3 regions of the Paenibacillus vandeheii genome follow, and region 3 is predicted to be linked to each of the others. Evidence: a T-box and tRNA genes for the amino acid it is inferred to sense, from the RefSeq annotation. Region 3 holds a T-box; the other regions hold tRNA genes.
What was found. A T-box is a leader RNA that pairs with one kind of tRNA and senses whether it is charged. The one in region 3 lies ahead of leuS (leucine--tRNA ligase), so its partner is inferred to be a tRNA-Leu.

Region 1 (10,397 bases), 180 kb from region 3:
TTCTGGTGGATAACTCTCCTTTTGCACTCATTGTGCCTAGTCAGTTCCCCTTGTTTCTGCAAACGGCCGAAGACAGCAATCTTCGCTGGCAATACAGCTCTTTTCTTCGGATAATCCGGGTGGTTGGGTTTTTCCTTTCGTTGTATTTGCCCGCATTATTTGTTGCTATTGCGAATTTCCATCAGGAGATGATACCAACTACACTTGTGCTCGCAATTGCAAGTACACGGGAATCCATTCCGCTGCCCGTCGCCGCCGAAGCCTTCCTTCTGGAAGCGATGTTCGAGCTGATTCGGGAAGCAGGTGTACGTATTCCAAGTGTGATCGGTCCGACCATAGGCATTGTCGGAGCGTTGATTTTGGGACAAGCTGCTGTTCAGGCCAACATTGTAAGTCCAATCATGGTTATTATCACGGCGGCGACGGCACTTGCCTCCTACACCATTCCCAACTATAACATGCAATTCGCAACCCGAATCCTCAGGTTTGTTTATTTGGCCTGTGCTTCGTTTATGGGGTTGATTGGCATTCTGTTGCTGTCGATGATTCTATGGACTGACTGGATTGCCACCAACCGATTCGGAGTACCCAGCTTGTCTCCAATTACACCTAAGCATCCGGGTGATAACTCCCTGCTCCGTAATCCATGGCATCACCAGACTCGCAGACCTGCTTCACTGCGCCCTCAAAAGAAAAACAAGATGGGAGAACCAGAGGCTATAACTCCACCCTCTCCTTCCGGAGAAGAAGGAGGTCCTTCGTGAAAAAAAATTATATTGGTGTGTATGAAGCGGCATCCATCGGGATCATTTTCATCATCACCAAAATCTTTTTGCCATTTCAAAGATCACTTGCCGAACTCGGGGGGACTGCGGCATGGATCATTGTTCTGATTGGGGCTGCTCTCTGTCCGCTGACATGGTGGGCAATCCGGGGGGTGCTGCAAAATGCTACTGAGGGCTCTACGCTGATCGAAGCGACGGAAGAAATCTGGGGCTCGCTGATCGGTACGTTACTGAATATCATCTATTTCTGCTTCTTTTTCATGATTACCTTCCTGGTTCTGCGTGAATTTTCGGAACTGCTCACTTCCGATATTTTGCCACGGACACCGATTAACATTATTCAAGTCTCGCTGCTAATCTCGATTGCCTTTATGGCCCATTCAGGCATTGAGGCGATTGGACGCTTATGCTGGATCGCCATCTTACTGATTGTAGGTGGTGTAGTTATTGTACTCATGGGCGGATTAATGACCCATTCGGAAGTCAATGCGCTATCTCCCTTCTGGGGAACGGGACGAGCAGAGGTGTTCAAATTCGGGATTATCAAAAGTTCATTATTTTCGGAAATGCTTGTCTTTGGATTCCTTCTGCCCCGATTGCGCAAAAAACAGGAATGGGGACAGGCCGCGTGGTGGTGCATTTTGATTTCTTCAATCATGCTATTCGGCACCACCATTGTATATCTGTTTGTTTTCCCATATCCCACAGCGATCAGGCTTAATGTTCCAATGTTTGAAGTGAGCCGTTTAATTATTTTTGGGCGATGGATTCAGCGTCTGGAGAGTCTGTTCCTTATTGCATGGCTAATTAGCGCCGTGATCAAGCTCGCCATCGGATTATATTGTGCTGCTGCGACATTATCCCAGGTTTTGAAGTTGACGAAGGTCAAGCCGCTTATTTTCCCGCTGTCTCTCCTGGTGTATGCCTTTGCCTTACTACCTACCAGTGAAATGAGAGCCGTCGCCTGGGACGGAAAGTTTCTGCGCACTTACGGGTCAATCATCTCTATAGGCCTGCCTATGATTACATGGTTGGTCGGCATAATTAAAATGAAAATGAGGAGGCGCCCAACATGACACGATTGCAGTCCATCTGCAAGTGCTCCCTCCTCCTTATCTTAATTTTTCCGCTGCTGACGGGGTGTTGGGACCGACTGGACCCGGAAAACATGGCATTCATTATGGCTGTAGGCGTCGATACCGGTCCAAGGAACGATTATATCTATACTTTTGCCGTCGCCATGCCGAAGTCAAGCAGCAGCTCAAGCAGCGAAAGCAAATCTGAATCCAAAAATATCGTCAATGTTTTTTCTCAAGAGGGTTCAAGCCTGTCTTCCGCAATGTTAACAAGTCAAAGCTATGTAGCCCGAAGGCTGACCCTCATCCATTCCAAGGCATTCATCCTGGGAGACGGCGTTGCCCGTCAGGGCGTTATGCCCATCCTTGGTGAGGTTGTGCGTAATTCAGAATTCAGGCGGACAGTCAATGTCATTACAACAAAAGGTCGGGCCGATACCTACATCCAGAATATTAAACCTATAATGGAGGATGATATTGATCTGTGGTTTGAGCTTGAGATGGACCCCCATAATACAGGAGCCATCACGCCCAAGCGTTCCCGCTTCCACGATTTTGTCCTGGATGTTGAACAACCCGGAACTGGAGGCACAACAATCCTATCAGCGGAACGTCCTGATGTAGAGAAAGGTACCCTGAAGTGGGACAAGGAAGAGTCGTCTTCATCGAACTCCAAAGGAGAGCCTCCAATCACGAGTAATACCTATGCCGGTGATCTTCCCAGAAAAGGAGAATCCCCCATTGATTTTTTTGGAAGTGCAGTATATAAGGGGCAAAAGCTGGCCGGTTATCTTACTGGGCTGGAGACCAAAACGCTCAATATTCTGCGTGGGGAGTTCGAGGAAACCGTTATGGAATTTCATGATCCAGTTGATCCGAAATACAATCTGACGATCAGTATGGATGCGCTGAAAAAAAACCCGCTTACTTTGACACGGAAAGATGACCAAATCAACATCTCCCTGTCTCCCCATATGGTTGGGGAGTTGATAGGCTCCATGTCCAAGGTAGACTACACGTTGCCCCAAAATATTAAGCTGTTAGAAGATTCGGTTCAGGAACAACTGACATCCATGGCTTCGGAACTTCTAAATAAAACACTCTATAAATGGAATGTGGATTGTATCCATATTGGAAACCGCCTCCGGGCGACTTTCCCCACACTTCAGGAGTGGTACGCTTATAAATGGCGAGAACATATCAAAGAAACGAAATACCATTTGAATATTCGTTTTCACATGAAAAGGCATGGAGATCAGGTCAGTCCTGCCGTTGAAGGAGATGAAATAACAAAATGACGGTTGTAATTGTAAAACTCTCTATATTAGGCGTGATTTCCTTGTGGGCAAGCCTCTATATTGGAAGTCTGGCTCCAAGACTCTGGAAACAAAAGAACTACAGGGGCGCAGCAGGTACAGCCATACTGGCGGGATTGACTATGATTCTGCCGGTGGCTTTTACACTGATGAGGAACAATTAAACACTCTCTCCGTTAAGAGAAATGGGTTACGATATATTTGGATGCTGTATCAAAAAAAGATCCTGTGTGATTGGGAAAATCACACAGGACCTTTTTATGTTTTGGCATACATCTCTTCATGCGACTAGCTTATTAGGATGATCAAATTGAATGTATTTTAAAGTCTTGTAATCAACAAGGCTTCGATATACAATTTAGTTAAGTTAACTAAATTAAATTAATGGAGGCTTTACATTGAAAAAAGAGAACGTTTCAAACGGAGATAAGAAAAAGAAACCATTCCTTTTTAAACTTGGAATAGCACTTTTAATCCTTTATCCTATACTATGGGCATTTGCAGCTATTGTGCCCTTTACCCCATTCCCAATTCACATAAAGACCACTGTTATTACAGCATGTATAGTAGTGGGAGAAATCTTTTTTCTGATAGGTGCTGCCTTTGTTGGCAAAGAAGTGGTGACCAAATATAAAAGTAAGCTTAACCCCAAAAATTGGAGAAGAAAAGGTGATAAACAAAAAGATGAAAAATGAAAACCTGCCTGAGGAAATTAATCAAACACTTGAAGAACTATGGCTGTTACTTGAAACAAAAGAAAGAGCTTATACGAATTTTCAATTAAATAATCAGCAATATACGTTATTAACAATAATTATTCGGCATCCATCATCCACTCCTACAGAGTTAGCAGAAAAATTGAATATTACCAAAAGTGCCATCAGCCAACAGTTGGTAAAACTTGAAATGGAAGATTATATTTATAGAAAACAACATCCTGAAGATAAGCGTACATTTTCAGTTGAATTAGGCGAAAAAGGGCTGCTTTACAAAAAAGAAATTGAAAAATTCATGCAGCAGATTTCCGAAAAATATTATGCGAGTTTAACACACGAAGAATTAACAAACTTTTTATCCGCACTTCAAAAGCTAACAAAAGTAATTGATAAACTCTAGTGATTAGGTAAATTTAACTATCGTTCGTTTATTTCCTTTAATAAAAACTCCTCTTCAGAACTTGTGGTTAGACAAGCACTGAAAAGGAGTATGATCGTCAGGGTTCTGTGTGTTGGAAAGTGATTCCCAGACATACAGAACCTTTAGCTTTTGACGAAAGCTTTATTCAAGGGTAATAAGTAAAAAAACCTTGATTTCTCAAGGTTTTCACTGTAATGCCGAGGACCGGGATCGAACCGGTACGGTAGTCACCTACCGCAGGATTTTAAGTCCTGTGCGTCTGCCAATTCCGCCACCCCGGCATATGTATGTATTGCTTCATCACTTCAGGCGACAAGAAATATCTTACCATGAAATTTATAACATTGCAACACCTTAACAACAAATAATCTAAAAAAAATGAAACAGGCACTGCCAGCGTTAGCGAGCAGTGCCTAGAAAGTTCGAGTTGCGGTCCCGAACTTTCTATAAACCATCTATATTAAGGGAGGTGTAAAATAAGAATACCTCCCCAACATTAAAGAAACCTAAAATCAGGCTTAAATTAAACTAAAAAAGAAGAATAGGGGCAATTCGGTCGGCCTCTTCCTCACTGCATTCTACAATTACCAGGATATGCCCCTGCAACAGCCAATCTTCATAGTAATTAGCATCTTCTTCCGAGACCCCTGCTTCTGTCAGGGTAAGCACCAGATCATCCGTCTCACTTCCGATCTCGTTGCCTGCAAGTTTGCGTACAGCTTTCCCAATGGACATCGTCTGATCCATCCGTTTGCCCAGACCAGCGAGTACCCCTTTGAATACCCCTAAAGCGCCATCAGTTCCTGCACCCTTCAGAGGCATAGGTAAACCCGTCTTCTCACTTACCACTTCTAAATTGACCTGTTCCTTGGCTACCGCCCCCAAATATTTATCTGCTATGCCTTCCTCTTTCAGTTTATTCAGCATCATAATGGCTTCATTCTCTGTGCGTACAAGTCCAATCAGCAATTGTGTCATTTCCGTGCCCCTCCTTTTACCCTTATATAACCCTGGTTGCTTCTTCAAAAACGGATAGAATAAAATAAGTCCTTTCACCTATGTAAAATATAATTTCTGATCTGGAAATCTATACCTAGTTCTGATAGACTAGATAATGAAGACAAATTAACCATTGAAATTATTGACATATCGAATTACTATTCCATAACCAGGAGCAATGACATATGAAAAAAGAGGTAGAAATTGCCATTCGGCGCAAACAACAGATCATCGTCCGTAATACAAGCGGTCAAACGGTAACTGGATTTCCAGAGCGTACAGCCGACGAGTCCATTCTGTCCTTACGGACAGTCCACGGAAGCCTGTGGATTCCATTCGACGAAGTAGAGCAAGTCACACGGTTGTTAAGCATCCGCTCTCATCATTTAAGTGGAATGCAGTTATCTACGGCTGATCTGTAAACAAGGAATAAGCACTTCATGTATTTATACGTGAACAAGACGTGTTTATTTCGCTCTTCATACCATAAAACCAGACGCCTAGACGTCTGGTTTTATTTTTGTCCTACATTTTATGCCTCACTTTTTCAAAGCCAGGGCATTTCTGTAACAATTACTTTCTTATTCATCGTCTGACGTTTATTTCACCACAAACTTTACTCGTGTTCCATCCGGATATGTACTTAGTTGGTTTCCCACCCATGACCCTGCACCACGATTATCTTTGGGACTAATATATTGGATATCCGCATCTGCTCCGCCTTCCGCACACATCGCCATGGGCCATTCATCCCGATCTTTCCCCTTTTTGACTGGAACACCTTTGAGGGACAAATCCCGATTACCCTCAGCCCCACCGCGATCAATGGTGCAAACATCCGAATGACCTGCCTTGATCGCCGTCTTGATATGATTGGCCGTTTCGGGATAACGCTCGGCAGGGAATGTGATGGTATGATCCACACTCCGGTCGCTTCCCCCGAATTGGGACGGTATATCCAGTGGCCATTCTCCCCCAACCCATGCATACAGGGCGACGATTAACATTGCCACTAACGTCAATATCTGCTTTTTAAATCGTTGCATGCCCTTGTTCTTTCTCCTTCTGCGCCTTTTACTCATGCTGCTTCTCCCCCATTCAACACTTGCATTATACCAGAACGCCAGTTCGCTAAACAATATATAAGCACAAAAAAACAGCCGGTATCTCCCGGCTGTTCTGCACAGACTATCCCACGTTAGGAATCGCCCGTTGTCGAAGTAAGGGTACGGTAACCTCAAACTTCGTCCCTTTTCCCTCGATACTTTCCACCGAAATTTGACCACTCATCAACTCGAGCAGCTCTTTGCAGATGGTGAGTCCAAGTCCACTCCCGCCAAATTTGCGTGCATGAGAGACGTCCGCCTGCGTGAAGGCTTCGAACAATTGATTGATTTTATGTTCCGGAATGCCAATTCCCGTGTCATGTACATTGAATACTAGGATAACGGTATCCCCTCGCCGCTCCTGTACATCCATCTGTATGTGCACTTCACCTTGTTCCGTAAATTTAATGGCGTTACTGAGCAGGTTATCCAGCACTTGCCGGAGACGCAGAGGATCACCCGTGAGTACGTCAGGAATAGTCAGATCCGCCTGACAGTGCAAGCGAATTTGTTTATTCCGCGCGGCAGGTTCATGCGTTTTAATAATCTGTTGAATCAGCTTCAACGGCTGGAATTCGATTTGCTCCACTCTCATTTTTCCTCTGCCCAGCTTGGCCATATCAAGACTATTGTTAACAATATTCAGAAGAGCTTCCCCGGACTGACGCGCAAGCTCCAGGTACTCCTTCTGCTCCTCACTGTTTTCACCCATGCTGACAAGTTCAATCATGCCCATAATCCCGTTCAGCGGCGTGCGAAGTTCATGGTTCAGCTTCCCAATGAACTCCAATTGTCCCCGACTGTTCATTTCTGTCATCGAAGCAGCCATCCGCAGCTGCTGCTCGGCATATTTCCGTTCTGATATATCATATTGAATCCCTACAAAAAACAGGCACTCCCCTGCTTCATTAAAGATGGGATCAATATTAAGTTCATTCCAGAATTTCTTGCCCTCTTTGGTATAATTCAAAATCTCTGTCTTTATGGACTGCTGCTTTTTCAACGCTTCGCGAATGTGCTGTACAGTTTCCGGGTCCGTATCCGGCCCTTGCAGGAACCGACAATTCTGTCCAATCGACTCTTCCGCACAATATCCAGTTAATTGATTAAAATATTCATTTACATATATTAGCGGAAAATCAGGCAAGGTAGCATCGACTACGGTCACGGAAGATTTAATTTTTGAGATAATAAATTCCCATTGTATAGCGAGTTGATTGTAGTTAGTCATGCTTCCTCCTTCATCTCACCAAACTTTATTGTATTTAATGAAGCTATCGATAACCCGTTGGTATGTGTTTATATAAAAACAATATAATTAATTGTAACATAGTTATTCAAGACATGTGTTCCTTGGGTAATAACTGATAAATACATTCACAAATATTCTTCATGCCATCAGGAGGGTCACTTATGAAATTTCTATTAATTGTCATTATTATTATTTTGATTGTTTTCTTCTTCACGAGACGTAAGCGTTAATTTTGAGGCGGTCATGTAAAATGAGGAAGGAAGATCGGGTATGAGAACCCTCTTTTTTATATTCATGACACTTTGTATCATCAATTTTTGCTTCCCTAAGTTTGGCTGGTACCTGCGTTATGGCTGGATTTCCCGGGGTGAAGGTGAACCCAGTAGACCGTATATGGCTATGACCAGAATGACCAGTTTGCTGATGCTGCTTATCGCTTTTTCGCTCGTTGTGGCTTGAATTATAGAAAACAGAAAGACAGCTATCCCTTGGGACAGCTGTCTTTCTGCTGCTCAATGACGGGAAAATGATAACTTTGTTTGTGGTGCGTTCACAACGATACCCGTAAAATATAATTATCGTTGTGGAAAGGACACCTTAGCATGAACATCGCATTTTATCCATTTTGGGCTGCCAAAACACTGCTCTCTCTCATTAATGTTATATATATCATGGTTATCACGACATTTATTTACGGACAGACCGGGTCTGTCCTTTACGCTGCGCTGTTTCCATTTATTCAAATGTCCGCGCGTATCGTGGCCGGATTTACTGCTCCTATGCTTGTGAACCGTTTCGCATTCTCGAGGCTGATGGTTACCATTCCTTTAGCCAAAACATTGATGATTACCGGGATCGCCATCGCATTTACTGGTCTCACTACGCATATTCCCCTTCTGCTTGTGGGAGTAGCGATTCTGTCGTTTCTGGACGGATGGGAAGCTCCAATGTTAAACATGTTAACTCCCCGATTGGTTCAAGGAGAAGATCTGGTGAAGGCGAACAGTTTTCTCTCCTTCTCCACTCAGACCGTGACAATTATCGGATATGCGATGACCGGATTCATCGTTATGCACTGGGGTGCTGCACAAACATTTTGGGCGGCTACAGCCTTATCCTGGGCTGTCCTGATGCTGATGATTACGATCAGCTCACTTACCCGCAATATTCAGGAAAAAGTCGAAAATGCCACTTCCAGATGGGATGTGTTAAGGGAAGGTTGGCTTATCCTTTGGAAAAATCGGTCGTTGCGCCTGATTACGTTCATGGATCTGGTTGAAGGTGCTGCTGGCTCCATATGGGTCGGCGCTATCACGCTTGCTTTTGTGAAAGAAGCTTTGGGCCAAGAAGAAGGTTGGTGGGGACTTATCAACTCCAGCTACTCTGCAGGCACCATTCTCGGGGGAATTTTGGCTATCGCGCTGGCCACTCGCATACAGAAGCACCTGATCTCCAGTATGACAATAGGTTCGCTTCTCATCAGCTTGCTGACCATTGCATACGGTTTAAACAGCCTTCCCTGGCTTGCCCTGGTATTGTGTGTGCTTATGGGTCCCGCTTATCAGATCCGCGATGTTGCTCAGCAAACGGCTTTTCAGAGCAGTGTACCTGTCGAATTCCTGTCCAAGGTATACGCTGCACATGGTATTGTTCTCTCAGCTGCCATGAGCATATCTACGGTAATCTTCGGTCTGATTGCTGATCAAATGGGGGTTCGGCTGGTGTATTGGATTGGCGGTGGTTTATTCATCGTATCCTCCCTTTGCGCTTTCCAGTTGCATCGAATCAAAGAAAAGTAGGGATAGGAAACTGCTACGTTATAAGATTAAGTTAAAAATAAAAGACGAGCACAATCTGCTCGTCTCCACTGCTTCCGAACATGATCGGAGCAGCCCTTTTATTCTCAATCCAATCGGTAATCTGTCAACGGCTTGCCTTGTTTATAATACAGCGCTGGTGACAGTATATTGAAGAAAATATGCACATCAGGCAAATCCGCTTCTTCCAAAATAGCCTGCATTGAGGAAGCAATCCGATTATGAATCTCCTGATCACGTTGGAACATAAGAATCTCTACTGAAGCCGGGGAAGGAGTAAGAGCTTGTACGTCATGACGTTCTGCTTTCATTCTCTCCCGCGGAATATTGGTAATCAACGCAAATTGCTCCGTGATGCGGGGTACAACTTCCTCCAGTTGGGGTCCTGTGAATCCTTTAAAACGAATAAACGGCATTGCTATCCCTTCAATCTCTATTAATAGTCTCTTATGTGATTTTAAGCACATTGTTTTCGGTTGTCAAATCTCTTTCATCATATCACTCTTTCATAGAAACGCAGAAAAGCCCCGCTGAAGTCTCAGCGGAGCGTACACGTAACCCGGTCCTCACCTTGTCTGTTCTGGCTTACAGCCAGAAAGATTTAGTGATGATGACGAGCAGGATGAAGAGTACCAGAATTGCGGCAGTGGAAGTACAAATACCGTTTCCTACTCCTCCAACATTATTACAACCATATCCAACTTCACTCATTTGATTGGCCTCCTTTGAATTTCAAGGTATGCCATAACATATGTCGATTCTAACATCAATGACCGGGCTATTCGGAAAGCTTACGGCCCAATCATTGCGTATTCTGTCAGTTGAATTATGCCGAAGGAACGACTTGAATATTTACATTATTTCCTGATGTTCCATGACAGCGGTCTGCTGTATTCTGCTTGTCCAGGG
Region 2 (10,397 bases), on a different contig from region 3:
TACAACCTGCCCTGAAATAGGCAGGTTTATGGAAGCGACAAAATACTGTGAATGGTCATAGGTGTAGCTCTCCCGTCCGAGAATAACCAGCTTGGACCCTTGGGCCACAATGCAAAGGGCGGGTTCATGCACGGTATGGATAGGCTCAGAAACCTGGGAAGCACGGATCAAAGCAAGGGAAGGAATGTCTGTTAGATGAATCCCGTCTTCGTGGGTAAAACGTCCGATCAAGCTGGCCAATTCCTGCTGCTGCTGAATAATAGCTGTGTCTGGTTCCATTTTTGAAAGCATGAATTACAGGCCTCCTTTTCTCGTACTTGTGTAACTATTTTAGAATGTGCTGGACGAATAGGCAAGAATACTGTGGGATTCTTCTATCGTACTGAGACGGATCCCTTACATAATGAAAATAAGCAATTGAATCTGTTGGACAACAGAAAGGAGTGTCGTGGAAATATGGTAGACAATACATCAGGAAGCAGACAAGAAGTGGAACACCCGTATGTTGGGATGTGGGTGACGAAGGATGGGTACATCAGGCATGAGCTTCTTCCTGGCGGTCGCTATGATGAAGCGCGGGGGAATAGGCAAAGTGCATATCAAGGTCGCTATGTAGTCGATGGAGATCATATTGAATATGTTGATGATACGGGCTTTACCGCGGATGGGGACTTTAAGGACGGTGTGCTTTACCATGCGGGCATGGTTTTGTGCAGAGAAAAGGCACAATAAAATATTATTAAAAGGGAGAGAAATCAATATGTCCAATGTAAAAGGGAAAGTGGTTGTGATTACCGGTGCAAGCAGCGGAATCGGGGAGGCAACGGCGCGTGTGTTGGCAGAGCAGGGGGCTCATGTTGTCATTGGTGCAAGACGGGAGGATCGGCTAAAGGCGCTGGCGTCGTCTATTCGATCAGAAGGTGGATCGGTGGAGTATCATACACTTGAGGTTACACAGCTGGAAGAAATGCAAACGATCGTTGAGTTGGCGCTCACTCGGTTTGGACGCTTGGATGTGATTATAAATAATGCCGGGGTCATGCCGCTTTCGCCACTAGAAGCATTAAAAGTGGACGAGTGGAACCGGATGATTGATGTTAACATTCGCGGTGTTCTGCACGGCATTGCAGCTGGTCTGCCAGTTATGAGAAAACAGGGCTCCGGTCAGTTTATTAATATCGCCTCTATCGGAGCTTATGCTGTGACACCAACGGCCTCGGTATATTGTGCAACAAAGTATGCAGTCCGTGCGATCTCGGAAGGTCTGCGACTGGAAGTAGGCGGAGATATCCGCGTGACCCTTGTATCGCCGGGTGTGACTGAATCCGAACTTGCCGAATCGATCTCTGATGATGAAGCACGCGAGTTTATGAAGGAATATCGGCGCATTTCCATCCCGGCCACGGCTATTGCTCAGAGCATACTGTATGCGATCAGCCAGCCAGCTGAGGTGGATGTGAATGAAATTGTGGTGAGACCCACAGCAAGCATGTCTTAAACGTCGCTGACGGACTTGAGAGATGTTCCCAACCGTGTATACGGATTGGGGACGTCTTTTTGTGCTCTGAAAGAGAGCTCGTCTGGATTGCAATATGGTATAGTAATGATCAAAGTAACGCACCACAGAGAGGGGAATAATGCATTGACGCTGCAACAGCTAAAATATGTGATTGAAGTCGCCACGCGTGGCTCGATGAATGAAGCCGCCAAGCGGCTGTTTATTTCCCAGCCCAGCCTGTCGAATGCCATTCGGGATCTGGAGCAGGAGCTGCGAATTACTATTTTTGAACGTACAAATAAAGGGATTACCTTGTCCAAAGAAGGCGTGGAATTTCTAAGCTATGCACGTCAGGTGGTAGAGCAGGCCGAATTGCTGGAGAATCGTTATTTGAATGCTAAGCCGTCTCCGCAACATTTCTCCGTCTCCACACAGCACTATGCTTTTGCGGTGAATGCATTCGTGAAGCTGGTACAGCAATATGGGCAGGATGAATATGAACTGGCTCTGCGGGAAACGAAAACGTATGAGATCATCCAGGATGTCAAGAGTTTGCGCAGCGAGATCGGCATTCTTTATCTGAATGAATTCAATTCAAAGGTTATTAACAAGCTGCTCAAGGATGCGGGTCTGGTATTCAACAGTCTGTTTGTTGCCAAGCCGCATATCTTTATCAGTGTACAAAATCCGCTCGCGAAACAGGAGTCGGTTGCCATTGAACAGCTTCAGGATTATCCATACCTGTCCTTTGACCAGGGGGAGTATAACTCCTTCCATTTTTCAGAGGAGATCCTAAGCACACTTTCTCATCCCAAAAGTATACAGGTTAACGACCGGGCCACGCTGTTTAATCTACTAATTGGTTTGAATGGATATACCATCTCGACAGGTGTGCTAAGTGCCGATCTGAATGGGAACGAGATCATCCCTGTCCCGCTGGAGTGTGAAGAGACCATCAATGTCGGTTGGATCAGCCACAAAAATGCTTCGCTTTCCAATCTGGGCATGGAGTATGTTCAGGCTCTGCATGAGGCGATTCAATCCTGAATAGTCAGGAGCAAACCGTTTCCGTTCCATCGGAGCCGGTTTTTTTATTGTTTTTATATCATTCAGGTCTAGGGTACAGTATTATCTTCCCGTATAATATAGGAATATGCTTATTATCATTGCGTAAAGGTACGAAGGGAGAACGGTCAGTGCGAGTTTTATACCGAAATAAGAGTGAACAGCATGAGTTGACGATATATGATACTTCCAGGCTTTATGGGGAAAAGGGCCGGTTTCGTGTGCTGGAGTTCTCAAACGCAGCTGTTCAGGGCGCCATGGATCTGGACGAACCATCCCGAATGGTGCTGGAGTATCCGAGAGCGATGGCTCACCTGATGGAACGAAATAATCCTGATTATGAATCGGTTTTTGTGGTGGGACACGGCATTGGAACCTTATCAACCTACCTGTCTAAGCGTCAGGTAAAAGTTGCCGAACTCGATGCGGAAGTCGTTGAACTCAGCAAAACCTTCTTTGGATATAGTGGAGTTGATGTGCTGGTTGGTGACGGTCGTGAACTATTGGAGCGGGAAGCCTCGGGCTCCTACAATTATATTATTGTGGATGCGTTTACGGCTACAGGAACTCCTGCACAGTTCACTTCAAGCTCATTTTTCACGATGTTAAAAGACAAATTGCATTCGGGTGGTATCGTACTGCTGAATGTATTCGGACGTGCGGGCAATGACAGGTTGGTGAATGCAATTCATACCACGTTACAGGAACACTTCGCTTATACGCGCTCATTTGCATTGCCAGCTGAAACAACTGATGAAGTCCAAAACCGCATCTTGGTGGGTTGTGACGAACCCATCTCATTTCAATCGCGTCATATGGCTGGGTTTGTAGAACAACAGCCTGGAGAGGGATATGTTATTGTAGATTGATATAATCTTAATCTCGAATACAGTCCAGTATGATTGCGAAGAAAGTACGATCATGCTATCCATTTTATGTACTCAATTGTCATTAAATTGTCAATCTTCCTATGTATTTATTCGAATTTCATAAACTATTTATTTCTTCTTAACAACTTTCGTATAAAATAGAGGGAATATGCCTTTTCATGAAAAACCGGGGGAAGCAATAATGATCGCAGAGAATAAAACACCCAGATTAAGAAGAAGAGTAAGGGAGTTCAAAAAAATAAGCCTTACCGCTCTGTTGAGTGGGTTGGTCACCATTGCCGTTTTGATGACATTGACCATTATGTTTATTTCATCTTATACATCCCAGAAGCAGTCGCTGATTAATAATACACTCTCACTGAATTATTCAAGTGCCGTGCAAATGAGCCAAACACTGGACTCGTTGTTTCAATCCATGCAGGGCAGTTTGAAGTATTCAGCCAATTATTTTCCGGAAATGGATTATGCAGACGCCAATAGACTGGATTCCACACTGGATTTGATTCGAAACAGCAGTAATTATTTCAATTCGGTTTCTCTGGTAGATGAATCGGGAATCATTCGGGGTTCATCTCCCTATTTGGAAAAAAGCCTCGGACAGCCTATTACTTCGGATGCAGCCAAAAAAGCGTTCAAATCCAGAGCTTCCTATATCTCTGAAGCGTACCGCGCGCCTTATTCGGAACGAAGAACCGTTTTTGTGAGTGAACCGATCTTCAGTCCATCAGGTGAATTTAAAGGTTTGATTAGCGGGAGCATCTATCTGCAGGAAAACAATATCTTGAACCTGTCATTTGGCAGCCAGCTCAAGACTAGTAATGGTTCTTATTTTTTTATTGTTGATGCCAAAGGAACATTGCTATTTCACCCCGATACGGAAAGAATCGGTGAAAATCTAAGCGAAAATCAAGTTGTGCAGAAATTGCTAAACGGACAGAATGGTAAAGAACAATACAAGAATCTGGCTGGTGTGGATTCACTCGCAGGTTATTATAAGGTGCCGACAACCGATTGGGGAGTTGTTGTTGTATCTCCAACCCAGATGGTATACGATCAGCTGAATCAACATATTCGCATGCTGCTCTTGTACACCTCAGTGCCATTCATCATTCTGACGCTTATCGTTATTCGTGTAGCACGCAAGCTGGCCAGTCCATTTGTATACCTTGCCGATCTGGTTAACCAAGTGGATCAGGGCAAAGTAGATTTGCCTGTAATGAAGCCGCATTGGAACAGGGAAGCTGATCTGTTAACGCGCACCGTGCTGAGTACATTGGCGAATTTTCGAAAGCAGAAGGATCAGCTTACGTATGATGCCAGAACGGATGTATTAACTGGAATGACCAATCGCAGAACATTTGAAGAAGTTATTCAGCACTGGATTGATGAAGAAGTTCCTTTCTCCATTGTGGTCCTGGATATTGACCGCTTCAAATCCATAAACGATACGTATGGGCATCATGCGGGGGATCAGGTTCTGAAGCATATTGCGAATATCATTAAATTGTCTGTTCGGACGCAGGATGTATGTTCCCGGTTTGGCGGCGAGGAGTTTGTTGTGTTATTACGACATACCGAATCCAAAACAGCGTATCAGATTGCCGAGAATATTCGAGTATCCGTGGAACAGATCGTACTGCCTATTGATCGTTCTGTAACGATTTCGGCAGGTATTGCCGAATATCCGTTGCATTCTACAACAGCCACAGAGTTGTTCCATTTGGCGGACAATGCGTTATATCAAGCCAAAGAAGAGGGGCGTAATCGTACCATTACAATCCAAACGGTCATCAAATAAGGTTACGGTTCCTCATATCAAAATAAAAGAAGCTAATCCCATCTGAGAAAGGGATAGCTTCTTTTGTCTTTTGTTTAGACTTCTTGAGATCTGGCCAGGACTTCATTCGTATACTGTTCTCCCCAGTCTCGCATGCTGTAAATAATCGGCTGGAGCGTTTCTCCAAACGGTGTAAGCGAATATTCCACTTTGGGCGGAACTTGAGGATAGATTTCCCTGTGAACAATTCCGCTGCTTTCCAACTCTCTTAACTGGAGAGTTAGCATCCTTTGGGTGATATCTGGAAATAATTTTCGGATCTCGTTGAATCTTAACGAACCAGAGAATAGGTGATATAGAATCGCACCTTTCCATTTGCCTCCGATGACACTAAGCGTGACTTCGACGGCACAGCCATAAGGAGTGGGACACTCATCAATGGTTTTCTTTTTCATTATAATTGCACCTCCATCGTGGTGGTTATTTATGGTATCTATTGGAGTACTACATCACATAAATGTACGTATCATTCATCTATGAGCATATCACTTCTCTCTTGGATTATAAACCCCATGGCTCAGCATGATGTCCAGACAACAAAGAACCCTGGCTTCGTGCTAGCGAAACCAGGGTTAGGGGATGAAAGGCTGATTATATCAAATGGTCCAGGGAGTATGCCCCTGCACCCGCAAGTGCAACACCGATCAACGATCCGAGTATAACCAGATTGTATTCGAATCCTCCGTTCAGATTCCAAAGTCCCTTACCTGCATGAACTTTCGCTATGGCAACAACCATAGGAATCATGAGCAAAATGGCAGCAACACCAGTCCAGAGACCTGCTCCAAACAGAAATCCCCCGATTAATTCAATGAGTCCTCCAAAGACCGCCATAACTCTCGCAGGCTTCAGACCCATCGCTCCGAAAAATTCGGCAGTTCCTGATATGCCCTCTCCACCAAACCAACCAAACAGTTTCTTGCATGCATGACCCATCATAATGAAACCAATAACAAGTCGAATAATAAGTAATCCGGTGTCTAACATGTACTTTTTCCTCTTCTCTGGTCATATAAAACGGATTCGTCTTGTATCGTATAAACGTCAGATAAGTGACGCCAGAATGGTATCACATAACGCCATGGTTTCAATATTATCCTTGCCACTGGAATGTGGAACAGACTTGTTCTGACAGCATTCCATGAAATGAGCCATCTCACCTACAAATCCTCGTAAGTAGAGGTCGCGATAAGCCCCTGACATGGGTGAGCCGGAAGGGGTGAAAACAGTATCCTGCTCCTCAAGGGATTTCCAGGGAAGGTTTTTTCCTGTACGGGATGGATGAACCGTGAGTGTGTTAATTTCATCTGCTAACGCAAATCCGTCGTCAAAGGTGACGAGTACACTTTCGCTCTCGCGTGACCATGCACTCATGCCTGCAAAGTAGACACTGCCCACCACACCCTGATCAAATTTAAGGGAAATGCTCTGGTTAATATGTTCTCCGTCCTTAACCGTCGTGCCTGTAACCTGAACGGCTTCCCCGAACAGAAAACGCATCAGATCAACCATATGAATGGCAGCGAGTTTCATAAATTGTTCCTCATCCTTGCAGAATGGTGTGCTGTCTACAGCGAACTTCATATGGAAAGAACGTGCTCTGCCCAATGATCCGCCATCAATCAGTTCCTTAAGTTTTATGTAGACCGGAGCATAACGTTTCATAAATCCAACCATGACAACCACACCTGCCTTTTGGGCTGCCTCAGCCACAGCAGCGGCCTCCGCAGCGTTCCATCCGAGAGGCTTATCCACATATACATTTTTGCCAGCCCGGATGCATTCAAGGGCAAGAGCTGTCTGATCCTCTGGTTGCGCCACAACTACAACGCCATCACAGTCTTCATTCTGCAACATCAGCTGAGTATTGTCATAAGCTTTCCCGTTGCTCCCAAAACGAAGGAGTGCTGCCTTGGAACGTTCAATACTGCGCGTAGCAATGGCCTGAATCTCTGCTCCTGCTTCAACAGCAGAAGGATATATATTTGTGGATGCATGAAAACCTGCACCGATAAAACAAAGCTTTGCTTTTTTCATATGGGATCTCTCCTTTAAATTCATATCACCATTCACCATGATTAGATCTTGTAGTTTAAATGCTTCAGCATCTGACCGGCGATGGTATGGTTAACGCTGTGAGGAACCGGCTGTGTTCCGAGGATGAGATGTTGGCGTTGCTGTACAAGATATGGCGAAAGGCTGATCTTTGGCAAACTGCCATTTTAATTCGCCGAGCAGGGGCATAAGCATTTTGGTCCAGTGAATGCTGCGTTGTCCTTCTTCAATACTTCGATGCGTTGTGTTCTTGAGATTCGTGCCAACTCCCCTTTTCTGAGCAAGGTATAGCGTGCCCTGCGGGACACCTGATCTGCTAATATCTACGATAGGGAGTTTGCATATGTTAAAAAAGGACATATGTCCTATTTGTTGAAGCTTGGAAAAAAGATGTTGCAAACTTATTTTAAAGTATGTATACTCTTAATTACGGTAAAACAAGCTATTGCTTGACCGGAATGCTTTTCATCCATGATGAGAAGATACATATTATGCGGTCGTGGCGGAATTGGCAGACGCGCACGGTTCAGGTCCGTGTGGGCTAACCCCCGTGGAGGTTCGAGTCCTCTCGACCGCATCAAAGAAAAAACTCGCGAAATTGCTCTAGGCAATTCGCGAGTTTTTTTATTTATTGAATTTCAATTGTTGCACATATAGTCCTGCGATCGCTCCAGCAATACCGAAGAGCGCAACACTGGCCATGACTTCATACGCTTGAAAGCGAAACAGAAAAGCGATGCCGCTGCCAAATGTCGTTCCGGCGAGAAATCCGAGAGAAATCCCTATTTCTTTGGTTAATTTCATAGGTTCACCTGCTTGGGAATGTGAGTTTAGGATTTGCAAATTTTTAAAACAGGAAGTAAAGTGTGATCAGGAAAATACTCACATTTTATTTCCTTTTTTCATTTTGTGGTTTTATCCGTGTGATTATGCATGATATTTCTTAAGGGAGGTAAGAGCGAATGAATATGAACGAGCGAATTGCAGCATGGAACGAAGAAGCGCAGAATTGTACTTGTGGGCATTATCACCGCCTGGTGCAAATGCAGGTTTATTTGGAGCATGGAGCGATCCGGCAATTACCTGGCTATTTATCCGAGCAAGGGTACAGACATGTGACCGTTGTTTATGATCGATATACGGGACCGGCAGCAGGATACCAAGTGCTAAAGAACATTCAAGAAGCGGGCGTTCATGTGGATGAGATATGCATGCCAGAGAACAGATCAGGGGACGTGATCGCCGACGAGGCGGGAATTGTGCAGGTATTGCTGGGTGTGAAAAAGGGAAGTCAGGCGATCATTGCTGTTGGTTCAGGGACCATTCATGATCTGGTACGATTTGTTTGTTCCAAAATGAACAAGCCCTTTCTGTCCGTACCGACAGCAGCTTCGGTTGACGGATTTACCTCGGCAGGTGCACCTCTTATTGTAAGCGGCGTCAAACAGACTTTCCAGACCGTGCCGCCTGAAGCTATATTCGCGGACATCGATATTTTGGAGCAGGCTCCGCAAGAGATGAATGCCGCCGGATTCGGGGATATGCTTGGAAAGTATACATCACTGGCGGACTGGGTGGTTTCCAGGGATCTGGGTGGGGAGCCATTCTGTCCAGTAGCTTATCGCATGACAGAAGAGGCACTAATGACCTGTGTGGAGCATGTACAAGGTATCGCCGAAGGGCGGGCCGATGGTGTGACTGTATTAATGGATGCGCTGATTGCTTCCGGCATTTCCATGCTGATCATTGATCATTCCCGTCCTGCATCTGGTGGTGAACATCACGTGTCCCATCGGTGGGAGATGGATCTGATGGATGCAGGGCACAGGCCTGTTTTGCATGGTGCCAAGGTGGGTGTCGCCTGTGCCCTGCTTGCGGTAAAATACAAAGATCTTGCACAACAATCCGACGAGCCGGTTTTCCGTGTATACAATAATCTGCCTGATTCATCCCAGCTTACTGCTTGGCTAGAGCAGGTGGGCGGCCCTACAACAACTGAACAACTGGGGATATCCATGGAGATGGTGGAACATGCGTTCACCACAGCTCATTTGCTTCGGGATCGTTATACAGGCCTGAAATATATCAACGAGATTCTTAACGTGGGTACGAAATAAGGTTGGAGAGATATAACCAGTGTTGTTTTGCGTTATTAGTTGTACGTACAAATATAGAATAAAAAATGTAATGTATGAGACAAAATAGTGTTGATGTTTATAATAAAGGTAATTATGTTTGATTCGAAAGCAACATATCCTAATGAGTTACTGAGAAAGCTTGGTCAGTCAAGGGATTAAGGAGGTGGAACAAACGTTATACAAGCCGGATTCATGTATGAATTATAGCCTATCTCCTTTGGGGAACAGGCTTTTTTTACTTTTTATAACAACGCTAAAATTAATGTGTTCGTACAAATATAACGTGAATGTAAAGCCGGCCATGAAGTTCTATTCTTTTAAATACGCCATGTTTTAATGGAGTGGTTTGTAAGTGCCTCTAAAGTATACATAGGGAGATGTAGCCGTTCTTGAAGAGATAGAGTTTTGCCTCGTTCAGAGAGCGAGCTGTATGGGCGCAGGGAAGGGAGTGACGAGGGGGCGGAGGATGATGCAACCAAAGGTGGTTAAAGGGCAGGAGGGCCACTTATCGACCTGGAGAGATGATGCTGAGTGCACATGACTAGAGAAATGGTGATCTAATATCACATGTACGATGAAACTTATACCTTAAAAAGGCTCTGTCTTTCCCATGAGGGAGGACAGAGCCTTTTGGTTGTTCGCTAATTTAGTTATTGTGGCGATCTTTCAAGATGACATCTGCGAACAAAATAGTTTTCGGGATGCGGAAAAACTGTTCCGCTTGTTCCTGAAACGCAGCAGAAGGCAGCGTTCCCTGATGCAGCCATTTGCGGAAAGTGCCGGGGTGAACCCCGATCCAGTGGCTGACATCTGTCACCGACAAATCATGGACCATACACAAGCCTGTCAGAATACGGTTGCTAACCGGAGAACGGGTCACCGTACGCTTCATGAAACGGGAAGGCTCGGGCTGA
Region 3 (10,397 bases):
CATAAGAGATTCCACCTTCATGACCGAGACGGCTCCACAGCTCCTCTGCCATATGTGGTGCCAGTGGTGACAGCAACTGTACAAAGTTCTCCATCGCTTCACGTGACAGCGTATCTGCTTTGTATGCATCGTTGATGAAAATCATCAACTGGCTGATTGCTGTGTTGAAACGCAGATGTTCCATATCCTCTGTAACCTTTTTGATGGTTTTGTGAGCCGTCCGTTTGAACTCATCGGTACCACCATCTGCTGTAATCTTGTCATTGATTGCACCTGTATCTTCATTGATGAACAGACGCCATACACGTGACAGGAAGCGGTGCATACCCTCAACCCCGTTAGCGTTCCACGGTTTTGTAGCCTCCAAAGGCCCCATGAACATTTCATACAGACGCAATGTGTCTGCACCAAATTCATTGACGATCTCATCCGGGTTAATAACATTACCACGGGATTTACTCATCTTCTCGTTGTTGGTTCCCAGGATCATACCTTGGTTGACCAATTTGTGGAATGGCTCTTTGGTATGCACCACACCCAGATCATACAGCACTTTATGCCAGAAACGAGCGTACAGCAAGTGAAGCACCGCGTGCTCCGCTCCACCAATGTACAGATCAACGGGCAGCCACTGCTGCTGTTTCTCCTGAGAGATCAGTTCCTTGTCATTATGTGGATCGATAAAGCGCAGGTAATACCAGCAGCTACCGGCCCATTGTGGCATCGTGTTCGTCTCGCGACGTGCTTTCATTCCTGTTTCCGGATCTATGGTGTTAACCCATTCCGTAACATTTGCCAGCGGTGATTCTCCAGTACCCGAAGGTTTGATCTGGTCAATATCCGGCAGCAGCAAAGGCAGTTGATCTTCCGGCACTGTCTTCATCGTTCCGTCTTCCAGATGCAGAATCGGGATTGGCTCACCCCAGTAACGCTGACGGCTGAACAACCAGTCACGCAGACGATAGGTCGTTTTGCCTTGTCCCTTACCGTTCTCTTCCAACCAGGCAATCATCTTCGCAATCGCTTCTTCGTTGTTTAATCCGTTCAGGAAATCGGAGTTCACATGCGGTCCGTCTCCAGAATAAGCTTCTTGGGTTACGTCGCCACCCTGTACAACCTCGATGATGTCCAGACCAAACTGTTTCGCAAACTCCCAGTCACGAGTGTCATGCCCCGGAACGGCCATGATTGCCCCTGTGCCGTAACCAGCCAGAACATAATCGGCGATCCAGATCGGTACCTTCGCTCCGTTTACCGGATTGATTGCGTAAGTTCCTGTGAACACACCTGATTTGTCTTTAGCCAAGTCGGTGCGTTCCAGATCACTCTTGCGAGCAGCCTGTTCCTGATATGCCTTGATTGCTTCACGCTGTTCTGGGGTTGTAATGACATCCACCAGCTCATGCTCAGGTGCCATTACAGCATAACTTGCGCCAAACAACGTATCTGCACGTGTCGTAAACACCTTGATAACTTCTTCATGACCCTCAATGGCAAAAGTAACTTCTGCCCCGGTCGATTTGCCGATCCAGTTGCGCTGCATATCCTTGATGCTCTCCGACCAGTCCAGCTCCTCCAGATCTTCCAGCAAACGCTCTGCATATTCCGTAATTCTCAATACCCATTGGCGCATTGGTTTACGAACGACCGGATGTCCACCACGCTCACTCTTGCCGTCAATAACCTCTTCGTTCGCCAGTACCGTACCCAAAGCTTCGCACCAGTTAACAGGTACTTCATCAACATAAGCCAGGCCTTTATTGTACAACTGGATAAAGATCCATTGCGTCCATTTGTAATATTCAGGGTCAGTTGTGCTGATCTCCCGATCCCAGTCATAGGAGAAACCGAGTGATTTGATCTGACGACGGAAATTATCAATGTTGCGGAAGGTGATATCACGCGGATGCTCACCCGTATCCAATGCATGCTGCTCGGCAGGCAGGCCGAAAGCGTCCCAACCCATTGGATGCAGTACATTAAAGCCGCGCATACGTTTGAAACGGGATACGATATCCGTTGCCGTGTATCCTTCCGGGTGACCTACGTGCAGGCCTGAGCCGGATGGATACGGAAACATATCCAGTGCGTAAAACTTCGGTTTAGAAGGGTCCTCACCCGTTTTAAACGTTTTATTGTCATCCCAGTATTGCTGCCAACTTTTTTCCATAACTTGTGGCTTATAGCCGTGTTTTGGCTGTTGATTCTCGCTCATCTATTGTTCCTCCTCTGGTTATTCACATTTATTGCAACAAAAAAACCTCAGCATCCCGTAGCGTTTGCAGCGCTAGGGACGAGAGGTTGAATTCCCGTGGTACCACCCTAGTTAGCGGACGATCGTGCTTCGTCATCCACTCCCTTTGGACCTGTAACGGCGGTTAACCGATGCGGATTTCCATTCCTGAACACGAGTGTTGCTTCGTCGGTTGCAAGATGGTGTAATCACCGCATTTCTCCAAGGCGAGTTCGTGAAATACTGTCAACCGACTTGCACCAACCGTCGGCTCTCTGTCATGTACAGGACTCACTACTGATCCTTATCATCGAAATATGTATACGATATGATCGGGAACATTATATAAAAAAGAAGCATTAAAGTCAATATTACACTGTTTGTTGACTATAAACAATGCCATGCATGAGTATACACATCAAGACGACCGGAATCGCTTGATTCCTTCTTCCAGGTTATCCATCGTTCACTGAATGTGTTCCTTGTTATTGTATTGACGATAAGGACACTTGATTCCCTCTCAGCATCAGATCAAAGTAGAGTTCATATAAACTTCTTCTTTTCCGTTCACTATCTGTTGTAACAAAACTGCCCCTATGTATCATAAGGACAGTTCTTTAGTTACCTATTTCACAGCTACATAGAACAGACGCTGTGCGCCTTCTCCCGCTTCTTTCCACTCAAAATCAGCATACACACGCACATCTCTGAAACCAGCCTTCGTGAGCTCCAGCTTCATCCAGTCTGGATCGTATGCACGCTGAACATGAACCTCTTCAAACCGCTGGTACATATCCTTGCCGCTCTCAGCAGCACGCGAAAAGATACTCAGATGATGCTCGATCTCACACCGATCATGATCCATATCACAGGTCCAAATATACGACACGGAGCGTTCATCCAACACAAAAGGTTGCTCCTCTTCGTATCGAATAAGGGTATTCGGATGATGTACATCGAACAGGAAAGTCCCCTCCGGCTTCAGCATCTCGTAAGTACGCTGAAATGTACGGACAACATCTTCTTTTTCAAGCAAATAATTCACGCAATCACAGAACGATATCACCGAGTCCACGGGCTCCGGTACTCTCCAGTCCCGCATATCTTGCTGCACCCAGCGGACGCTGCCCTCCCGATATAAGCGGTGACCTTGAGGTGTAGCCTCCATTTTACTGCGTGCAACAGACAACATGTCCGCTGACAGGTCAATGCCTGTAACTTCGAAGCCGGAGTTGACCAGGGGGATCGTAATTGAACCGGTACCGCAGCCCAGTTCAGCCACACTTTTCGGCATGCCATGCCGTTCCCAAGCCGTTCTCGCAAACCTTATCCAGTCCGGATAAGGCATATCCTCCATTAATTCATCGTACACATAGGCAAATTTCCGGTAAGACATGTCAGGCACCGCACTTTCAATTTCATTTTCGAAGCTCATTTGAACAAAAGAAAAAGCAGGGGCGTCCGGAGTTCACCCAGCCTTGCCCTGCCTTTACGTTTGGATTCAAGCACATGCTTGATCCATGATAGCTGTTTGCTTACTTGTCCTCGTTCTGATCCTGGGGTACAGACTCTGTCAGATAGGTCCAGTTTTCCTTTTGAGTGACCAGACCGTCCTTCATCAGTTTGCCCAAGGCACGCTTGAAAGCAGATTTACTGATGCCAAAACGCTCCTTGATAATGTCCGGCGGGGTAGCATCCGAATAAGGCATGCCGCCCGTAGGGCGCTCTTTCATGAAAGCGAGCAGTTTGTCCGCATCTTCATTGCGACCCACCTCTTTGAGAGGGGACATCGCCAGATTGACACGTCCGTCTTCACGTACCATGGTTACCCGGCATTTCACCTTTTCACCAAGACGCAGCATACGATTTCGCTCCGAGGAATGAATCATGCCGATCGCGCCAAATCCGAGCACACCACCGTCAACAAGTACAAAAGTCCCCATCTGAAGTGGCTTGTACACTGTTGCTTCAACCCATTCGTTCACCCAAGAGGTTGGCGCATGGAAAGACAATGGCGCAAGCTCACGTTCCCCAGCCAATTTTGCCCGCAAACGTCCTTGCTTGTCATGCTCCATAAGAACAAAAACTTCATCCCCTACATGGGGACGCAATTCTTCCAACTCAGGCAATTCACGAATCGGGAGCAGCAATTGCCGTCCAAGCCCCATTTCGAGGAAACAGCCGAGGCGTGGATGAATATCAGCCACAACCAGTCGTCCCATTTCACCGAGTGTGAGATATGGTTTTTTCATGGTTGCCGCGAGACGATCTTCCGTATCAAAGAACAGAAAGACCTCCAGCATTTCACCAATTTTAACGTCCCGTGTAAGCTCCGTATAGTGAAGCAGTACATCTTCCGATCCTGTCGTCAAAAAGTAGCCAAACGGAGACACTTCACGTGAAACCGGCAAATTGACAACTGTTCCTGCGATCAAACTCATACCGTTTCCACCACTTTGGCATCAGACCACAGTCGTTCAATGTTGTAATACTCACGCTCGTCGCGGTGGAAGATATGAACAACCACATCACCCATATCCATCAATACCCAACGCGCAGAATCCATGCCTTCGATGCCTTTGATATTCACTCCGGCTGCATGTGCCTGTTTGCGAATTTCTGTTGCAATCGCTTGTACCTGTGTATCGGAATTCCCGTGACAGATAACAAAATAATCCGCTACAAGCGAGATGTTAATCAGATCCAGCGCTACAATGTTGGATGCCTTTTTATCGTCAGCGGCAGCAACCGCCATATTCATAAGTTCTTTCGATGATACTGTCATGAACCAACCTCCATAATTTAATCTATAATTGTGCAATCAAGTCATTTCGCGACAACATGGTCAAAGGATAAATGACACGGCGCTGCGAGATCAGCAAGCTGATCGTCGAGTCAAAACCGGCAATTAAACCCTCTTCCAGACTATGTTCAGCCTGTTCACGGATATGATCCACTCCCGGGAAGTCTCTCCCAGACTCAATATAATCCGCCAGACATACCACTTTATCCAGCAGACTCATGCCGACCCGACCTGAGGTATGCCAGCGGATGGCATTAATAATTTCGGCATCATCAATCCCGTAGTCACGCTCTGCAATAAAAGCACCCACTTCGGAATGCCAGAGCTGCTTGTCATGCTGCAAAAGTTCTTCGTTCAATCCATTGTCACGGATGACCGCTTCCATCTCCGATACAGGCCAATACTTGGCCACATCATGCAATATCGCTGCCAGATCCGCTTTTACAGGGTCAGCACCGTATTTTTCAGCCAGCATTACTGCCGACTCCATGACACCAAGCGTATGCTTCCAACGCTTCTCCGGCATTTGACCGGAAACAGCGCGGATCAGTTCGTCACGGCTTAGTTCCATATAAACCGCTCCTTACAATGTATTGATGGACCGCGTCAGGAATCATAAAGCGCACGGAATGCCCTTTGGAGAAACGTCTGCGTACTGCCGTGGATGATATGTCCACCAAAGGCATCTCTGCCAACAGTACCCGATCCTGTAATACGTCAGGCAGGTCATCCAGATGCAGCTGGAATCCTGGGCGTCCCACACCGATGAAGATCAAGCGTTCGGCGAGATCTTCGATCTGTTCCCACTTGGGAAGATAGTTCACCATATCCGCTCCAACAATGAAGTAAAATTCATGCTCCGGATAACGGTTCCAAAGCTCCTTCATCGTATCGATGGTATAAGACACGCCGCCAAGCTCCATCTCAATGCCAAGCACTTCGTAGTGCTGCACATCTTTCACAGCCGCTTCCGTCATTTCAAGACGTTGCTGTCCCGATGCCCCTGTTCCGCGTTTATGAGGGGGAACATGGGAAGGCATGAACCAGATTTCATTCAATGCATATGCATCCCTGGCCGCTTCGGCTGCCAGCAGGTGCCCCATGTGGATCGGATCAAACGTACCACCCATGATGCCGATCTTCACCCGTGTCACTCTCCCTTACCTAGGTAGTTCAATTTGTTTGTTGTCACGTGATTCTTTGTACAGGATGATGGTGCTACCGATGACTTGCACCAGTTCGCTTCCTGTTTCACGAGCAACTTCTTCTGCGATTTCATTTTTGTCATCCAGATTGTTGTTCAGCACTTGCACTTTCATCAATTCACGCTTCTCAATCGCATCTTCGATATGACGGAACAGGTGCTCATTCGTTCCCCCTTTACCAATTTGAAACACAGGGGTCAGATGATGTGCTTGTGAACGCAAAAAGCGCTTTTGTTTACCGTTTAACATGAATACTCCATACTCCTTATGGTGAGCAAACCTCAGTAACAGTACAATGTCTGTCCGAGGCTTGACCGTTCAATTATATTTTTACAATATCAAAAACTGTCTAATACAGCTCGTCTCATCGTCTCCACGGGAGCCGGGATGCCGAGCCAGTGCTCGAACGCTACCGCGCCCTGATATATAAACATACCCAGGCCACCGTGCACGGTACATCCACGCTGCCTTGCCTCACGGAGCAGGCGAGTTTCCAGGGGATTGTAGATGAGGTCACTTACTGCTGCACCTACTCGAATGAGTGCAGGATCTACAGGCACGTCATCTACATGTGGATGCATACCTGCGGCTGTTGTGTTAATCACAATATCGGCCGAAGCCAACACCGCAGCGGCCTCTTCCATTCCGCCACCTGTGATATTACCCAGTCCATGAGCCCGCAGATCGGAAGCAAGCGCAACGGCTCTGTCGGCTGTACGGTTAAGAATACTAATCCGTTCAGGCTTCTCCAAAGCGAGGGCATAAATCACACCTCTTGCTGCTCCTCCAGCCCCCAGAACAGCGATACGCTTACCTGCGAGTTCCGGAACAGCTTCTTCCTTCAAAGAACGCACGTAACCGATACCATCCGTATTATACCCTGTCAGCTTGCCTTCTTCATTGACAATGGTGTTTACCGCACCAATCAGACGTGCACTTTCATCAATCACATCAAGATACTGCATGACCTGTTCCTTGTGCGGAATAGTTACATTCACACCACGGTACCCCAGCGCCACTATGCCACGAATGGCTGCTTCCAGCTGGTCGGGATGAACATGCAATGGCATATACATTCCATTCACTCCTGCAGCCTGCAAAGCCGCATTATGCATGGCAGGCGATTTGGAATGTGCAATGGGATCACCCATAACGCCAAGCAGGACAGGGAGTGAAGGATTGGCTTTTTTCTGTTCCGACATACTTCCGCCTCCGATCTGAGTAAAATGCTGCTGAGATTACATTAGATCAAGGATGGACGGATCAGTACACGAATACCTTTTGGAGCATGAACAGCAACAAGCGCCCCATTCTCTCCGTTAACCTTAATCCAGCCCAGACCGGAAATGAATACATCCGACTGACTGCCACGTTTGATACGGAATTCATGTCTGGTCCACTCAGGCATATCCGCAGCATCTTCACGCGTTGGCGGAGACAGCAATTCACCCAGATGGTCACGGTACAAGTCGTCTGCACGTTCCAGCTTCGTCCGGTGAATATCAAGCGCAGTGCTGATAAAACAAGTGAAGGACTGACGATCCCCTTCTACAAAGTCAAAACGAGCCATGCCGCCAAAGAACAGCGTCTGACCAGAATTTAATTGATAAACAGCAGGTTTAAGCGGTTTTTCAGGCATAATGGCAGCCAGATCCTTACGGGATACAATCTCACTGAAACGCCAAGGGTATACAATTCCCGGTGTATCAATAATAGCTTTTCCATCATCCAGCGGAATATTAACCATATCCAGCGTCGTTCCCGGATAACGAGATGTTGTGAGTTCCTGCTCAAGATCACTGTAGTCACGAATCAGACGGTTAATCAATGTGGATTTACCCACATTCGTACCACCAACCACATATACGTCACGATCTCCGCGATACGTTCCGACTAGCTCAAGCAGTCGATCGAAGCCCTGATTTTGCTTCGCACTGCACAGAACGACGTCTACCGTACGCAAACCCTGTTCCTTGGCTTGCTTTTGTACCCAGTTACGAACCTTGTTCCAATTGGTTACTTTCGGGAGCAAGTCCGTTTTGTTCACGGCAAGCAATACCGGATTGTTGCCTACAAAACGCTGTAAACCAGAGATGATACTGCCATCAAAGTCAAACAGATCAACGATATGGATGACAAGTGCATCCTTATCCCCGATTTTGCTCAGCAGGGCCAGGAACTCATCCTGATCCACTGTAACGGATGATGACTCATTGTAATTTTTGATACGGAAACAACGCTGGCAAATAACGGGTTCACGATCCAACGCTTTCTCGGGTATGAATCCTGGTAATTCCGGGTTTTCCGTTTGCAGATGCACTCCGCATCCGCTGCACCTTACGGCAATATTGCCGTTATGCGGTTCTGTCATTTCTTCTTTTCCTCCTCAAGCCATAAGCCTTTCTTGCGCAAACTCGTTAGAGCAATCCGTTCCACGCGCCGATTGAAGCGGGTCATGAAGCCTTCATCTCCAATGGAGATCGGCAGCACCAGAACCGTATAGAGTCCCAGCCGATTACCTCCATAGACATCCGTAAGCATCTGATCGCCTACCACAATCGTTTTTTCTGGAGTTAACTCCATCATCTTCATTGCTCTACGAAACGGAACATTCGATGGTTTGCGTGCACTATGCACAAACTGGATATCCAGTGGCGTCGCAAACAGGGATACACGATTCAAATTGTTATTGGACACAATCATGAGCTGGAAACCAGCCTCTTTGACACGTGCGAACCACTCGATCAGTTCGGGCGTGGCGTCAGGAGCTTTGGCCCCAACGAGCGTATTGTCCAGATCAGTTATAATTCCACGGTAGCCTTGAGCGTATAGCTCTTCCAGATTAATGTCAAAAACCGTGTCTACACGCAGCTTGGGCATTAACATTTCAAACAAAGAAGTCACCTCAGTTTCATACGACACACTATATCACAAATCCGTCTTTCCTGAAAATGCATACAGCGCCTGATAGCTTAGGAAAAAAGGAAAAACGGGACGGGCGACATTACGCCCGTTCCGCTTTAAGTTCCTTACGCAGCTTCGAGGCTGTCTGATAGACGGCCTTCCAATCGTCTGCAGTTACAGACGCAGGGCTATAGCGAGTCTGCTCAAACTTCGCGAGAAGTTCGTACAATGTCGCTGCTGCAGCTGGCTTCGCCTGACTCCAGCGGGTTACCGATTCACGTAGTGTCTCGTCCCCGCTCCGGGTTAACCCTTTGCGCTTCGCATAACGAATCCAGCGCTCGGTCTCTGCCACAACCTTTTGTTCAGGCGTTAGAGGTCCACCTGTCCGCAGTCGAAGCACGAAGAATCGAAGTGAGAGGCGATTCCGCCAGAACATATAAGCCACCCACAATACAATGATGGCTCCCGCAGCCCAGATCACAAAAGCCGGGATGCTGGATGAGGCCTGCTCAGGCGCAGGAGTCTGCTCTTCCTCTTTTACCGGTTCCTCTTCAGGTTGTTCTTCAGGCTCATCTACAGGTTGTACATCGGGTTGTTCGGTTAGCAATGGCATATCAAAGCCCGGCGTCGCTTCAACCGGAATCCAGCCATACTCACCAAAATAAACTTCAGCCCAGGAATGCGCATCTGCATTCGTTACGGTGTAAGTCGTCTCGATCTCGGCCCCAGGCTGGCGCGGGGCCTGCATGTCTGAATTCAGCGACAGCTGACCAGGCGCGTACCCTTTCACCCAGCGGGCAGGAATTCCCTCAGAGCGCGCCATCATAACCAGCGCAGTCGAGAAGTAATCACAATACCCTTCACGAATGTCAAATAAAAATCCTTCGACAAAGTCACTGCTTACTTTTCGGGATAAATCCGGATTGTTTGTGTAATCAAAATTTTGTTGTAAATAGTTTTGCAGTAATGCTACTTTTTCATACGGCGTATTTGCCGATGCTGTAATTTCAGCAGCCAGATCCGTCACCCGATCAGGAAATCGGGATGGCAGCTGCAGGTACATATCATCTGTCGGATTGCTCGTATACAGATCATCAAAAGATTTGGTGCGAAGTTCATCTTCCACAATGACTGGCGCCTCGGATACAATCGTATACGTCTTCGGATATTGCGGCTGCTGGCGGTCTGTAACGACATGCAATTCTGCCTGCTCCGGATTCCATAACATCCGTTCCGAATTAGCTTCCCCATT

Region 1: it encodes a tRNA-Leu, which carries the amino acid that the T-box ahead of leuS (leucine--tRNA ligase) is inferred to sense. The anticodon was not compared.
Region 2: it encodes a tRNA-Leu, which carries the amino acid that the T-box ahead of leuS (leucine--tRNA ligase) is inferred to sense. The anticodon was not compared.

What each region holds. Positions count from the first base shown of each region.
Region 1 covers NZ_JAROCD010000001.1:436,628-447,024, reverse strand. The annotation lists gene P5G61_RS01985 (spore germination protein) at 1-764, shown strand, start outside; gene P5G61_RS01980 (GerAB/ArcD/ProY family transporter) at 761-1,861, shown strand; gene P5G61_RS01975 (Ger(x)C family spore germination protein) at 1,858-3,159, shown strand; gene P5G61_RS01970 (hypothetical protein) at 3,156-3,341, shown strand; gene P5G61_RS01965 (transporter suffix domain-containing protein) at 3,576-3,872, shown strand; gene P5G61_RS01960 (MarR family winged helix-turn-helix transcriptional regulator) at 3,862-4,293, shown strand; tRNA gene P5G61_RS01955 (tRNA-Leu) at 4,510-4,595, opposite strand; gene P5G61_RS01950 (general stress protein) at 4,843-5,292, opposite strand; gene P5G61_RS01945 (hypothetical protein) at 5,499-5,735, shown strand; gene P5G61_RS01940 (NucA/NucB deoxyribonuclease domain-containing protein) at 5,913-6,359, opposite strand; gene P5G61_RS01935 (sensor histidine kinase) at 6,502-7,650, opposite strand; gene P5G61_RS01930 (DUF6199 family natural product biosynthesis protein) at 7,942-8,130, shown strand; gene P5G61_RS01925 (MFS transporter) at 8,274-9,470, shown strand; gene P5G61_RS01920 (DUF1904 family protein) at 9,575-9,904, opposite strand; gene P5G61_RS01915 (YjcZ family sporulation protein) at 10,074-10,199, opposite strand; gene P5G61_RS01910 (hypothetical protein) at 10,315-10,397, opposite strand, start outside.
Region 2 covers NZ_JAROCD010000003.1:201,020-211,416, forward strand. The annotation lists gene P5G61_RS06450 (AraC family transcriptional regulator) at 1-291, opposite strand, end outside; gene P5G61_RS06455 (Atu4866 domain-containing protein) at 457-732, shown strand; gene P5G61_RS06460 (SDR family oxidoreductase) at 761-1,498, shown strand; gene P5G61_RS06465 (LysR family transcriptional regulator) at 1,643-2,545, shown strand; gene P5G61_RS06470 (spermidine synthase) at 2,695-3,432, shown strand; gene P5G61_RS06475 (sensor domain-containing diguanylate cyclase) at 3,635-5,251, shown strand; gene P5G61_RS06480 (winged helix-turn-helix transcriptional regulator) at 5,326-5,685, opposite strand; gene P5G61_RS06485 (DoxX family protein) at 5,882-6,277, opposite strand; gene P5G61_RS06490 (Gfo/Idh/MocA family protein) at 6,335-7,327, opposite strand; tRNA gene P5G61_RS06495 (tRNA-Leu) at 7,839-7,922, shown strand; gene P5G61_RS06500 (hypothetical protein) at 7,970-8,149, opposite strand; gene P5G61_RS06505 (sn-glycerol-1-phosphate dehydrogenase) at 8,308-9,462, shown strand; gene P5G61_RS06510 (helix-turn-helix domain-containing protein) at 10,130-10,397, opposite strand, start outside.
Region 3 covers NZ_JAROCD010000001.1:260,468-270,864, reverse strand. The annotation lists gene leuS (leucine--tRNA ligase) at 1-2,215, opposite strand, end outside; T-box leader at 2,287-2,553, opposite strand; gene P5G61_RS01175 (class I SAM-dependent DNA methyltransferase) at 2,859-3,668, opposite strand; gene P5G61_RS01170 (CvfB family protein) at 3,769-4,674, opposite strand; gene rsfS (ribosome silencing factor) at 4,671-5,018, opposite strand; gene yqeK (bis(5'-nucleosyl)-tetraphosphatase (symmetrical) YqeK) at 5,041-5,607, opposite strand; gene P5G61_RS01155 (nicotinate-nucleotide adenylyltransferase) at 5,591-6,181, opposite strand; gene yhbY (ribosome assembly RNA-binding protein YhbY) at 6,197-6,490, opposite strand; gene aroE (shikimate dehydrogenase) at 6,580-7,443, opposite strand; gene yqeH (ribosome biogenesis GTPase YqeH) at 7,485-8,612, opposite strand; gene P5G61_RS01135 (YqeG family HAD IIIA-type phosphatase) at 8,609-9,136, opposite strand; gene P5G61_RS01130 (DUF4129 domain-containing transglutaminase family protein) at 9,246-10,397, opposite strand, start outside.